One region of the Pseudoalteromonas sp. c7(2019) genome, then DNA from elsewhere that is predicted to be linked to it. Evidence: predicted binding sites of a transcription regulator. Region 1 holds the regulator's gene; the other holds the start of a gene.
What was found. The regulator ArgR, encoded in region 1, controls arginine synthesis, uptake and breakdown. The targets are predictions, from matches to a motif close to ANTGAATANNTATTCANT.
Positions count from the first base shown of each region.

Region 2: GQR38_RS15820 (arginase family protein) is a predicted target of ArgR. The motif match lies at 1,818-1,835, and genes of this name have one in related genera.

Region 1 covers NZ_WTKS01000004.1:324,542-332,008, reverse strand. The annotation lists gene GQR38_RS06955 (Fe(3+) ABC transporter substrate-binding protein) at 1-802, shown strand, start outside; gene GQR38_RS06950 (iron ABC transporter permease) at 802-2,433, shown strand; gene GQR38_RS06945 (ABC transporter ATP-binding protein) at 2,434-3,483, shown strand; gene GQR38_RS06940 (Dyp-type peroxidase) at 3,532-4,431, shown strand; gene argR (transcriptional regulator ArgR) at 4,439-4,906, opposite strand; gene mdh (malate dehydrogenase) at 5,132-6,064, shown strand; gene ispB (octaprenyl diphosphate synthase) at 6,151-7,122, opposite strand.
Region 2 covers NZ_WTKS01000015.1:39,747-47,213, reverse strand. The annotation lists gene GQR38_RS15825 (transporter substrate-binding domain-containing protein) at 1-536, opposite strand, end outside; gene GQR38_RS15820 (arginase family protein) at 666-1,775, opposite strand; gene udp (uridine phosphorylase) at 2,229-2,984, shown strand; gene cdd (cytidine deaminase) at 3,171-4,097, opposite strand; gene ppc (phosphoenolpyruvate carboxylase) at 4,523-7,168, opposite strand; gene GQR38_RS15800 (DUF393 domain-containing protein) at 7,289-7,467, shown strand, end outside.

The DNA.
Region 1 (7,467 bases):
TAGTAAAGCCGATTTAGTATTAACCTCTAATTTTAGTGCGCTTATTCAATTAGAAGATTTAAAATTAACACAAACTATAAAAAGTGACAGTGTAAATAATAACGTGCCTGCAGCTTTTCGTGACGGTGATGGCCAATGGGTCGCGCTTACTAAGCGAGTTCGTAATGTGTATTCATCAAAAGAGCGAATTGGTGCGTTACCTAAGCTCACTTATGAAGATTTAGCAGATCCTAAATACAAAGGACAAATTTGTACGCGTTCTGGCAAACATCCATATAACTTAGGTTTAGTGGCTTCTATGATTGCACACCATGGTGAAGCGCAAACCAAAGAGTGGCTTGAAGGTGTTAAGGCTAATTTAGCACGTAAACCTCAAGGTAACGATCGTGCTCAAGTTAAAGCCGTTAAAGAAGGTTTATGTAACTTGGCATTAGGTAATAGTTACTACCTTGGTAAAATGCTAGAAGATAAAGAGCAAAAAGGTTGGGCAGAGGCCGTAAATATTAACTTTCCGAATCAAACTAATCGTGGCTCACACATAAATGTTTCGGGTGCGGTTATTACCAAATATGCTAAAAACCCTGAAAATGCATTAAAGCTCATAGAGTATATGACCGACAGCAAAGCACAAAACATGTATGCCTCATTAAATATGGAGTATCCAGTTAAGTCGGGTGTTGAACTATCAAGTTTGGTTGCCTCTTGGGGGAGTTTTAAAGAAGACAGCTTGCCACTTGATGAGATTAGTAAATATCGTCCGTTAGCGCTTAAGCTAATTGATGAGGTGAAGTTCGATCTTTAATGACTAATAAATTTAAGCTGTCTAAATGGCAGCTCTTTGCGTGGTCGACTGGCTTAATTCTATCGGCCCCGTTGTTTTTTCTTCTTTTTGAATCTCTACAAGGTAGCTCTGAGGTGTTTTCCCACCTGTGGGATACCGTGCTTTGGGATTACATAACCAATACCGTATTGCTTGTTTTAGGTGTTTGCGTCCTTAGCTGCGCCATAGCTTTGCCACTTGGATGGCTAACGGCTTACTGTAGTTTCCCGGGTAAAAAACAGTTTGAATGGGCACTTATGCTGCCCCTTGCTATGCCCACCTATATTATTGCCTATGTATACACTGATTTATTAGATTATGCGGGCCCGGTGCAAATAGCGCTGAGAGAATGGTTTGGTTGGCAATCGCCTAATGACTATTGGTTTTTTGATATACGTACATTACCCGGCGCCATCGTTATGATTGCCTTGGTGCTTTATCCGTATTTATTTTTGATTTTTAAAACGGCTCTTCGCGAGCAGTCATTCAAATTAGTACAAGCTAGCCAGTTAATGGGGTTATCTCCTTGGCAAAGTTTCTTTAAAGTAAGCTTAGTGCTCTCTCGTGGGGCTATTGTCGCGGCTCTTGCGCTTATAAGTATGGAAACCATGGCTGACTTTGCAACAGTGAGTTATTTTGCCGTAAGTACATTAACTACGGCTGTGTACGATACGTGGTTTGGTTATTACTCACTTACAGCGGCAGCTAAAATATCGGGTGTGATGTTATTACTGTTATTTTTAGCATTAATGGCAGAGCGCTTTAGTCGTCGTAACCAAGCTGTATTTGAGCGCCAATCAAGTGTAAATAGTGAATCTCTCTATGTATTAAAAGGAAAGTCAGCTTGGCTCGCAACGGCATTTTGTAGCTTTATTTTACTTATCGCGTTTGTAACTCCTATTGCAGTACTCATAAATTACGCCATTACTTACTTTGATAAAGCATGGAATGTAGAGTTTTTTAGTTACGCTTGGCAAAGTTTAAAAGTGGCAGGGGTTGTGAGCCTAATAACGATTACGTTGAGTATTTTTGTCGTTTTTTATCAGCGTGTGGCAAAGCAAACGTATCCGCTTATTCCTGGGCGTTTAGCAAGCACAGGATATGCGTTGCCTGGCACAGTACTCGCTATTGCGGTTTTGTTACCCCTTACATTATTAGAGAACACCATTAACACAGCGCTCGAGCCGTATAATTTAGATATTGGCTTGCTGCTTACAGGTAGCATTCTTACTATTATTATTGCTTATATTGTTCGATTTTACGCCATTGCACACGGAGCAATTGAGTCGAGTTTTTTACGTATTAGCCCATCACTTGATATGGCAAGCCAATCAATGGGTAAAAGCCAAGGACAAACACTGCGTTTAGTGCACCTACCTTTACTGCGAAGAGGATTGCTTACTGCTGCGTTATTGGTATTTATTGAGTGCATGAAAGAACTGCCGGCTGCGCTATTGCTCAGACCGTTTAATTTTGAAAGCTTAGCTACTCATGTATTTCAGTATGTGAGTGACGAGCAGTTAGAGCTTGCTTCAATATCGGCATTATTTATTGTTATTGTTGGGTTTATTCCTTTGTATTTTATTAATCGTTCTATGGAGCAGCGTAGTTAAATGAGTAGTTTAATTTTACAAGGAGTGAGCTATCACTATAACGGCACAAAGGTTATTCACGATTTAGATTTAACAGTAGGTAAAGACGAAATTGTTTGTCTACTCGGAGCGAGTGGGTGCGGCAAAACGACCACGTTAAAAGCGATTGCAGGTTTAATTGAAGCTAAGCAAGGGTCTATTTTTATAGACGGTAAATTAGTGAGTGATGAGCAATCGTTTGTCTCGCCTGAGCACCGTAACATCGGCATGATGTTTCAAGATTATGCATTGTTTCCGCATTTAACGGTAGCAAATAATATCGCATTCGGGCTTAGTAAAATGAGTAAAGCTCAAAAGCAGCAACGCGTTGATGAAATGCTTAAGCTGGTACATTTAATTGGCTGTGCTGACAGGTTCCCGCATCAGTTATCGGGTGGTCAACAGCAGCGTGTAGCTATTGCTCGTGCATTAGCTTATAAGCCTAGTTTATTGCTACTTGATGAGCCCTTTTCAAATATCGACACACAAGTACGCTTTGAATTAATTGCCGATATACGTCGAATTATTAAGGCAACTCAAGTGTCTGCTGTGTTTGTTACACATTCAAAAGAAGAGGCGTTTGCGTTTTCAGATACACTTGCCATTATGCATCGCGGTAAAATTGAGCAACAAGGCACGCCCGAGCAGCTTTTTGCAGCTCCATGTTCAAAGGAGGTTGCAGAGTTTCTGGGTCAAGGCATATACTTGAGCGCAGAAGTATTAACAGCAACTGAATACAAAACACCATTTGGTTTAGTCGAATCTTATATTGAGAGTAAGCAAAACGTAAGCGTAGGGCTTATATATGTGCGCCCTCATCAAATAGAATTAGTGGCAGATAACCAAAGTGACAAACTCAGCAAGCGAGCTACAATCATAAGTCGTCGCTTTATTGGTTCGGCGTATGTTTATTCACTTGTTATTGATAAACAAGAAATTGAAGTTGCTGCACAATATGGCCAGTCATTTGAAAATAATGAACAGGTTATAATAAAAATAAAACCTCACACGGTGAATTTTTTCGAATCTTAATTAATTTGTTATTCGCTGTGTTTTTATCTGTAAAACTAAGGAATAACAATGGCGCAAGCGCAATCAGGGATTTGTGCTGAAGCAAACTTACACGGTTTGCACTTATTTTTTAATGTGTTTGATGGTCAAGATGAATCACTTCGCGCAAAGTTAAAACAAGTAAGCGCTATTGAAGAAGAATTTAGCGATCAATTTTCAGAATCAATGCTCTCTTGCATGGTTGCTATTGGTGCGCAATATTGGCCGCATATCCTCCCTGAATACATCCCAAGCGAATTACAGAGCTTTCCTAATATAAACCATAGCGATCATCAAATGAGCGTACAACCGTGCGATTTATTTGTGCAAATTCGCTCTGACCGTGAAGACGTTAACCATTTATTTGCGCTGCAAATTTTAAAACTATTTGCTCCCGATGTTGAGCTGGTGGAGCAAATTCGTAATTTTCGCTTTTTAGATGGTCGTGATTTTAATGGTTTTATTTATGGTGGCGATACAGCTCATGGAAGAAAAAAGCGCGCTACGGCTTTAATTAGTAACCCTGGCAATTTTGAAGATCAGGGGAGTTATATTCATGTACAGCGCTATAAGCATGACTTAACTATGTGGCAGCACTTATCATTGAGCGAGCAAGAACAAATAATGGGACGTACGCGCCTTGATAACACGCTAATTACCCCTGCGATCGAAACCAGTCATGCTTCACGTAGCGAACTAAAAGACGAAGACGGACAACCGCTATTATTAAATCAGAGCATGCCTTATGGCGATGTGTATGAGCAGGGAATGTTATCAATTACATGCTCTTGTACGGGCACCGCATTTGAAAAAGTACTTAATAGTCGTTTAGGGGAAGGGGATTGTTACGACCACTGGCTTGATTTTACTCAAGCCGATATGGGTTCTGCTTTCTTTGCGCCTTCAGTCGGGTTTTTAAAACAAATTTAGTTTGCTATTAAACCGTATCAAATAAAATGCGAACACGTTCAAGTGTTACATCTATTTCAGATATTTTAGCAGGAGCGATAAAAATAGTATCGTCGCCTGCAATTGTTCCTAGTACGCCATCTGCTTTACCTAATGAATCTAATAAACGAGCGATAAGCTGAGCGGCGCCTGGACTGGTACGAATAATGATCATCATTTCGTTGTGCATAATATCGATTACTAATTGGCGTAATGGGCTTTTAGCCGTAGGTACACCCATTTCAGCAGGTAAGCAGTAAACCATTTCTTGTTTGGCGTTACGTGTGCGTACAGCACCAAATTTACTTAACATGCGCGATACTTTACTTTGGCTTATATTGTCAAAGCCTTGATCTTTTAATGCATCAACTATTTCGCCTTGAGAGCCAAAATTTTCTTCTTTTAATAGTGATTTAAATGCTTTTACCAGTGCTTCTTGTTTATCTTGTGGTTGCATAGTCTTTATTCGTTTTTGTTATTTATGCCGCAAATTCTACACAAAAATGAATAATTATGCAGCAGTTGTTTAGTTAACTTGCCAGTTTGATGCGTTAAATCACAAAAGTTTACGACTATGGTCGAAAATATACTTGAAATAGACAGGATAAATTTGTTTTTAGTCGCTAATTTCATTATCTTAAGAGCCACAAATGTTTCCTACCTCAAATTACGGAGAATTCCAATGAAAGTTGCTGTATTAGGTGCTGCAGGCGGTATCGGCCAAGCGTTGTCTTTATTATTAAAAACAGGCTTACCAGCTGGCTCTGAATTATCACTTTATGATGTTGCACCAGTAGTACCAGGTGTTGCGGTTGACCTTTCTCACATCCCAACAGATGTTAAAGTAGCAGGCTTTGGCGCAGACGAATTAAACAAAGCGCTTGAAGGCTCTGACATCGTTCTTATCCCAGCGGGTATGCCACGTAAACCAGGTATGGATCGTGCTGATTTATTTAATGTAAATGCTGGTATCATCAAAACTTTAGCAGAAGGCATTGTTGCTAGCTGTCCTAAAGCGTTAGTAGGTATTATTACTAACCCAGTAAATGGCACAGTTCCAATCGTTGCTGAAGTATTCAAAAAAGCAGGTACTTACGACGCTAAACGCGTATTCGGTATTACTACGCTTGACGTTATTCGTTCAGAAGCATTTGTTGCTGAACTTAAAGGCGTAGACGTAGCAACTGTTAAAGTACCAGTAATTGGTGGTCACTCAGGCACAACTATTCTTCCTCTACTTTCTCAAGTTGAAGGTGTTTCTTTCACTGATGAAGAAGTTGCTGCACTTACTCCACGTATCCAAAATGCGGGTACTGAAGTTGTAAATGCTAAAGCAGGCGGTGGTTCAGCTACGCTATCTATGGGTGCTGCTGCAGCTCGTTTTTGTATGTCTTTAGTTAAAGGCCTACAAGGTGAAGAAGTTGTAGATTACGCTTACGTTGCTGTTGAAAATGGCGATGCAGAGTACTTTGCACATCCAGTACGTTTAGGTAAAAACGGCGTAGAAGAAATTCTTTCTTACGGCGAACTAAGCGCATTTGAAACAAAAGCAAAAAATGACATGCTTGAAACACTGAAAAAAGACATCAAAGAAGGTGTTGATTTCATGGCGTAATAGCCAAAGTAGAATAACAAAAAAGCCTGCATTTGCAGGCTTTTTTATTGCTCAGAATTAATTTCACACTGTGTAACTAGTTAAAACTAGTGGTCGCGGTCAACCGCAATACGAGCAAGGCTTATGAGCGCTTGCTTATAGTCAGACTCAGCTAAAAAGTCTAAACACGCAATAGCTTTGTCAGCTTCAAGCTCTGCTTTTTGCATTGTAAATTCAAGCGCATTAGTTTGCTTTAGTGCCGATAGAATTTCTTCTAAATGCTCCATACCATTACTGTGCTCTATTGCATCACGAATAAGCTGCGTTTGCTGCTCGCTACCATGTTGCATAGCATAAATAAGTGGAAGCGTTGGTTTGCCTTCAGCTAAATCATCACCAATGTTTTTACCCAACTGCTCAGCATCTGCATTGTAATCGAGTACATCGTCTACTAGCTGAAACGCAGTACCTAAATGCATACCATATAGGTTTAGTGCATCGAGAGTAGTTTGGTCTTGCTCAGTAATAATGGCAGCAAGGCCTGTCGCTGCTTCAAACAACTTAGCTGTTTTAGAGTAAATAACCTGCATATAACTGGCTTCGGTCGTATCTGGGTCGTTGCAGTTCATTAACTGCAATACTTCACCTTCAGCAATAATGTTTGTTGCATCGGCAAGTACTTGCATAATCTGCATTTTTCCAAGACCAACCATAAGCTGAAATGAACGAGTGTAAATAAAGTCACCAACCAATACGCTAGCAGCATTACCAAATTCAGCATTTGCTGTAGGCGTGCCACGTCGTAAGTTTGATTCATCTACAACATCATCATGCAATAGCGTTGCTGTATGAATAAACTCAACAATTGTTGCAAGTGTTATGTGATCTTTACCCTGATAACCGAGCGCTTTGGCTGCTAAAATCGCCAGCATTGGACGAACGCGTTTGCCGCCACTGCTAACTATATATAAACCAAGCTGATTAACTAACGCCACATCTGAGCGCATTTGCGCATGTATAAGTTGATTGACGTCATTCATATCGCTTTCGATTAACGCCTGGATAGCTTTTATATCCATTGATCTCCGAGCCAATTTTTATGTGTGAACGGCGCAGATTGTACAACAAAAAATGCACTAGCTCGATATTTTGTGACGATTGATTGAAAAAACACTATTAAAGTACTTAATTTAGACTGAATTAGCCAAGATAACTGATTAATTGATAATCAATATACAGTTTGTGGTGTGCTTAGATATTAAGCTGTGAGGGTCATATTTGAGTACATTAATTTATTTCGACTAAGAGTTAAAAAGCGCTTGGCAAAAGGGCTAATTAATATAAAATGGGGTAAATATTGAATTGCTCTCAAAGCAGCTACTTTTTATTCATTTTAATTACAAAATAGGCTTGCTAGTTATTTC
Region 2 (7,467 bases), on a different contig from region 1:
TGCTTTTTGTTGAGGATAACAAAATCAAGTATATGGTGACGAGTGCTTATGAGTTTATCTATTTTATCTAGGCTATCGATGAGTAATAAATGCTTGTTCTCACTAAAGCCCCTCTCAAGCAAATAGTGATGACTAAAGTTATCACGCAGTACTGCTATTTTATATTTTTTAGCATCATTGAGAGTATTTAACTTTATACCTCTGGACTTTAGACCATAAATGGCAGAATCAAAGCTTTCCAGTTCACCTACCCAGTTAAACTTACTTTCTCTATTAGGTAATCGAACAATTGAAAATATACAGGTATTTTTATCGCGTAGCGCTGCATTGTAGGATATGGCCCAACTATGCGCCAACATAGTGTAGTTTATACCAGTACCTTCTAGCGCTTTATGAACTTTCTCGACAGAGCGGCCAACGAGTTTATTATCTTCATTGAGATACTGAAAGTCCGGAAATACTTCCGTTACTATTGTTATTTCAGTTGCATCAACTTTAATACAGCTAATGAACAATAAAAAGATCAATAATTTCATTCAGCGAGGCCTCAACTAACTCATTATATGTATTTAATAAATATAGCTGAGGCTTTATGAACTGCTAGTTTTTAGTCATGTAATGCACACTTATACGCTGATAGTGCTAGTATTTATAGCTCCTACAGCTTACTTGTTCATCGCACTAATTAAAAAGGCTGAAATTTTAGCGCCTTCTCTAAGTGTCGTTTCAGAGCTTGATTGACCCACTAAAGAGCTGTCGGTAAATGGCGCTATTTCCATCATATCAGCACCAGTAATCGGGAACTCATCCGCAATGGCTGATAAAATATCAAGTGCATGCTGTGGTGTTAAACCATTATGTTCTGGCGTACCTGTGGCAGATGCAAACTCTGCATCAAGCGCATCAATATCAAAGCTTACGTATACTTCATCAACGTTATCGGCTTTTAACTGTGCAATAGCGTCGGCAGCAACTGCTGCTGCGCCGCGCTCAATGATTTCATGTGCCCAGTGCTGTTTAATACCAAAAGTATTTTCCCAATGCGCTTTAGGCTTGCCACTTGAGCGTATACCAAACTGTATTAAATGATGCGGCGCAGGTAAAAACTCTAATATATGTGTACACCACGAGCCAAAACATAAATCTATGCCTAAGCGCTCAACGAGTAAATCTGTATGCGCGTCAAAGTGAATAATAGCGGTGCGCCTACCTTGCTCACGCTTTGCTTTTAAGTACGCTTTGGTAAGTGGGTAACTTATTGAGTGATCGCCACCAATACCAAATATACCTTTATCTTTAAATGTTGCGTAAAAACTGTCGCATACATCCTCAGTGATTGATAATGGGCTTACGTAATAGTCGTTATCTTCATTACCGTATAGGGCTTTTTGGCAATTAGAAATGGTTGCATCATTTAGGTATTTATCATGAAGTAAATGTGGGATTACACGTACATCGCCTAAATCAAACGAATGACACTGCGGTTGCTGATCAATTAAAGCTGAGCGCACAAACAGTGGCCCCCAGTTTGCACCGCGTAAAATACCACCGCCACAGTCTGAGCTAATACCTAACATAACGGCTTTATGTGGAGAATTTGGTAATTCATTTAAAGACTCGCGCCACAAATTATCAACGTTTTCAGTTTGTCCATAAAGTTTATTACGCAGTGCGGCTTTGCGCTCCTTTGCAGTATTTACTGTGTATACGCCATCACCCGGTGCGCACAAACAGTGCTCAACTTTGTTTTTAAATGCTTCAAATTGTGTGCTCATAATAAACTCCTTCGATTTTTATTCTGTACGTAGCTAATTACTTTTGATTAGTTATGCAAAATCACCAAAAGTGCCTAAACTTCAAATAAATTCCACTTTGCTAAATAACTCTGTGCCTAATATAAATAAACACGTTAGCTTTTACGTGCTTAAAAAAATTTAAGCCATTGAATTAATTTAATATTAATGAATATTTACCATAAACTATTTAATTGTAGTTACGCGCTTGGTTGATACTTATTATGTCTGCTTGAACATGTCAACAGCACAACAAGGCTACTTGTATAAGCACTTGATTGAATATTCATAGTTGATGAATAAATCAAATTAGTTCTTAAAATTATTAAGACTTAATTGGAGGAGTTAATATAAAACGGACAATCGTCCTGTACTTGATAAACGTTTCTAGCAATGATGCTAGATTGACACAATTTATTATAAAAAGGCTTAGCTATGGAAAAGGTATTTCACTTAGGACTATGTATTGACGATCTTAAAGGTGCAAAACTTGCGATTGTACCGGGCGATCCAGATCGTGCTGCACGCATTTCACAATTCCTAGACAACCCAACCTGCCTTGCTCAAACTCGTGAGTTTCATGTTTACTTAGGTCAACTAAACGGCCATTCGGTGGTTGTTTGTTCTACGGGTATTGGTGGTCCATCTACGTCGATTGCAGTAGAAGAATTAGCACAACTTGGCGTGCGTAAATTTTTACGTATTGGTACAACAGGTGCGATTCAGCCACATATCAACGAAGGCGAAATTTTAATTAGCCAAGCGTCTGTACGTTTAGACGGTGCAAGCCAGCATTTTGCTCCTCTTAGCTACCCTGCTGTGTCTGACTTTTATGCAACACAAGCTATGGTACAAGCATGTAAAAACTTAAATATCGATTTTCATATTGGTATTACTGCATCAAGCGATACATTTTATCCAGGACAAGAGCGTTACGATACGCATTCTGGTTACGTTCCTAAATCACTACAAGGTAGCTGCGAAGAGTGGCAAAAACTGGGCGTGATGAACTACGAAATGGAATCAGCAACATTATTTACTATGTGTGCAGCCCTTGGTTTACAAGCAGCATGTGTAGCAGGCGTACTTGTTAATCGTACTCGCCAAGAAATACCAAATGTTGACCATGGTGAAATTGAGCGTAAATCTGTAGCGGTAGTATTAGAAGCGGCAAAAGTATTACTTGATTAATATAAGTTCTATTAATTAATGGGCTATTATAACGATAAGAAAATGGCTCAGTAACAAGGCAAAAATTATGAAGTATAGTTGTCTTATATGAATAATTTTTAACGCAGTTAGTGAGTTATTTAATTCGATAGAATGGCACATTTTAATAAAGCACAGCTCTGCCTGTGCTTTATTGTTTTTGAAAGGTTATTTTAGCTGTGCACTAATTACTTCTATTGCCGGCAGGTTGTTAAAACTTGCAAGTACAGCACGTGCTACACCCGCTTGGTTTTCATGGCCTGCGGTTTCTAAAAGTGTAATTGATTTTACCGTACTTTCGTTAAAGCTAAGCCCTGCGATAAATAATTGACTAAGTGCACTTTGTAGTGGCGACAAGCTTGGGCTGTACGCTGCGTTTTCTGCGTAACTTCCGTAAAAATCACCATTTTTAAATGTACTAATTTTTACTGCACTAAAGTTTTTACTATAGGGTACGTATGCGTTTAATGCTGTACTTGCTAGTTTTTCATCTAGTTGATCATTTGCAAATACTTGCTGGTGAGGCTCTGGATTAAACAAGCTAAACGCGTTACCTAAATCAGTCGGCCCAAACGAGTGCGGCAGTAATTCTGCCAATTTAAAGTGTTGCTCTGGCAATAAAATATCAAACTCTTTCGCATCAGCGAGTTCGTTCATGAACTGACGACAATACCCACACGGTGCATCGCTAATCGCTATTTTAACTATTTTTTTAGCGCCGTTTAACCATGCGTTATTTATAGCCGATTGCTCTGCATGAACCACTAAACTCAATGCTTGATGATCAAACTCTACATTTGCACCAAAGTAAAAGTTTACCTCATCGTTTTCATCAAGTGCTTTAACAATTGCGCCTACATGAAAATCTGATATCGGCGCTACAGCATACTCAGAAGCCAAAGGTACTAAACCTTGTAATAATGCATCATCAGACACATTAAGTTGTGCGCATAACTGTTTAATATTATTAGAATTTAATATGCCACGTTGTGATTTTAATTGACTACGTAAGGACGCTGTTTGCGCTACGTTTAATGTGATGTGAGAATTTGTAAGTGCTGTATCTTGCTGTACAGTAAAAGTTGCTGAAGCCATAACATTTTTTAATTATTCAATGGCTAAGTAGTTTAAAAGGTTAAGCCGCTAATTGCTAGGGCCTGTTGACCTTTCAGGATTAAAATTTGTTCTAACTAGGGACGATTTAATCGTGGCGCGAGGTTTGTAACCTAGTGGGCTAAGTAAAAACCGAGCAACAAAGAGTTAATCGTCCCTAGGACGAACCTTTGGGCAGCGCGTGTTTGGTATTTATGCTGCGTTATCGCCTATTTATGGGGAATAACCACACTACATAGGCTCTGCCTTGCCTAAATACCAAATACACTGCTGCAAATTTAACCTCGAAAGATAAACAGGCCCTAGGTTATTAAACGCAAAAAAAGGGAGCACATCGCGTGCTCCCTTTAATTTTAACTGATATACCCAACAAAATAATTAATTGGTATACCTAACAAAATAATATGTTAGCCGGTATTACGCATACCTGCTGCAATACCTGTCATCGTGATCATTAATGCATTATCAATGTCACCTTCGTTGCGTTTTTCCTCTGAGCGAGCACGGCGTAAAAGCTCAACCTGTAGTAAGTTAAGTGGATCGGTGTACGGGTTACGTAAACTAATCGACTCCTTAATCCAAGGTTGTTCGGCTAGTAGGCTTTTTTGCGGGCTAAGTGATTGCACCAAGCTAATGGCTTCTTGAAGCTCTTTACGAAGTGTTACACCCAGTGGTTTATACATATCTTCCACCAGCGCATTATCATAATGCTCACTCAACCAACAATCGGCTTTACTAAATACCATTTCTAGCATTTCTAGGCGCGATCTAAAGAACGGCCACTGTAAGCTCATTTCGTTTAGGGTTTCTGCGCCGTACTTATTAAGCGCAGCTTTTAAACCTGTTAACGCACCTAGCCATGCAGGAAGCATCAAACGGTTTTGGCTCCACGCAAAAATCCATGGAATAGCACGCAGGCTTTCAACGCCACCATTAGGATTACGTTTTGCAGGACGCGAGCCAAGCGGTAACTTAGACAGTTCAAGCTCAGGTGTTGCCATTCTAAAGTAAGGTACAAAGTTTTCATCATGACGAACTACATTACGGTAGTGCTCACACGACTCCTCACTTATTAGCTTCATTACTTCGCGCCACTGCGGTTTTGGCTCTGGTGGCGGTAATAAGTTACTTTGCAGAACTGCGCCTGCGTAAATATTTAAGCTTTGCAGTGCTACATCGGGTAAACCAAATTTAAAGCGAATCATCTCGCCTTGCTCGGTTACACGCAAGCCACCTTTTAATGAGCCAGGCGGTTGTGAATGCAGCGCTTGTGCAGCGGGTGCACCACCACGTCCTACTGTACCACCACGTCCGTGGAATAAAACAAGCTCAATACCACGTGCATCAGCAAGCTGTACTAGCTTATCCATTGCTTCGTACTGCGCCCAACCTGCTGCCATCATGCCGGCATCTTTAGCTGAATCAGAGTAACCAATCATTACGTTTTGGGTGTTTTTAATGTGCCCGCGATACCAAACATTATCAAGCAATGTGGTAATTACATCACTGCCTGCGTTTAAATCGTCGAGTGTTTCAAACAACGGTGCTACTGGTAAATCAAAGCTACAGCCGCTTTCTTTTAGCAACAGTTGTACTGCTAAAATGTCTGACGCTGTTCGTGCCATCGAAATAATATACAAACCAAATGTTGCTTCGTCTTGCTTGGCAATTACATCAAAGGTATCAAGTACTTCTTGTACATCAGGGCTTGGTTGCCAATGTTTTGGAATAAGCGGTCTGCGCGAGTTAAGCTCTGCAAGTAAAAATGCTTGTTTGTCTTGCTCTTGCCATTGGTTGTAGTCGCCTAAACCTAAATAACGAGTCAGTTCTGAAAACACATCGCCGTGGCGAGACGAATCTTGGCGCACATCAAGTTTAGCTAAACGCAAACCAAAGCTATTTATACGGTGCAGTAAATCAAGTAATAAACCATCCGCAACTACTTTCATATTACACTTTAATAACGAGCGATAGCACACTTCAACTGGGTGCTTAAGCTGATTAATATTAGTAATTAAATCTTGTGAATCGCTGCGCTTATTTTTAATTTTAGCACCTAAGTGCGCCACTGTTTCTGCAACCTGATTTTTAAGCTTTTTGATTACCGCTCTATATGGTTCAAACTCTTGCCCTGCAAGCTCAACAAGCTCATCACTGGCATCTGACATAGAGAGTTCAGCGCACAACGTTTTTAAATCTTGAATGTATAAGTTAAGTGCCATCCAACGACCATGATCAAGCACTTCTTTTGTTACCTGCGATGTTACAAATGGATTACCATCACGGTCTCCACCCATCCACGATGTAAACTCAATTGGGCTGTAATCTATTGGTAACTCTAAGCTCAACTGGTCTTTAACATTGGCTGAAAATTCACGTAAAAAGCGCGGAACCGCATGCCACAGGCTATTTTCTATTACTGCATAGCCCCATTTGGCTTCATCAACTGGCGTTGGGCGAGAGCGACGAATATCGTCGGTATGCCAAGCTTGGCTAATCAGCTGTTCAATACGATTTAAAATATTGTCCCGCTCTTGCACTAAGTTATCTTTTCGCTCTAATGACGCTAAGCAATCACTTAGTTCAACGTGTTTATTAATAATAGTACGGCGCGTAACCTCGGTTGGGTGAGCGGTCAATACTAAGTTTATGTGGAGTTTTGAGAGTGTTTCGGCCAAATGATTACTGTCTAACTGGCCTTGTTCTGCTTTTGTAGCTAACGTTTTTAATGTTTGAGTGAGAGGGTTTTGTTGACCAAGGCCAACGTCATTAAAACGCGAAACGGTATGAAATTGCTCTGCTACATTAGCAAGGTTTAAAAAATGATTAAATGAACGGGCAACCGGTAAAAGCTCTTCATCACTAAGCGCATGTAAAACATCTATTAGCGCTTGTCTGTCGTCTTCGTTACCACTGCGAGATGATTTTGATAAAGCACGAATTTCTTCCACTTTATCTAAAATCGCTTGACCTTGGGCATCTTTGATTGTTTGTCCTAGTAGTTGCCCTAGTAAATTTACATTACCTCGCAAGGCGGCGTATTGTTCACTCATTTATCAGTCTCCATTTTTTCGTAGGACACTATTAATATCATCATGAAGAGATATTTAATAGATCCATTTGCAATGTCTTGTCGTAAAAAAGTATATATAAAATAATCACAAAGCATTCACATGATCATTTTTTACGATGGTAACTGCCCTCTTTGTAGCACCGAAATGCAGCAACTAAAACACGCTGATAACAAAAACTTAATTACGCTTGAAGATCTTAACGCGAGCGACTTCAGCGAGCGCTACCCGTATATTGATAAAGACAAAGCAATGAACTACCTTCAAGCTCAAAAGCAATC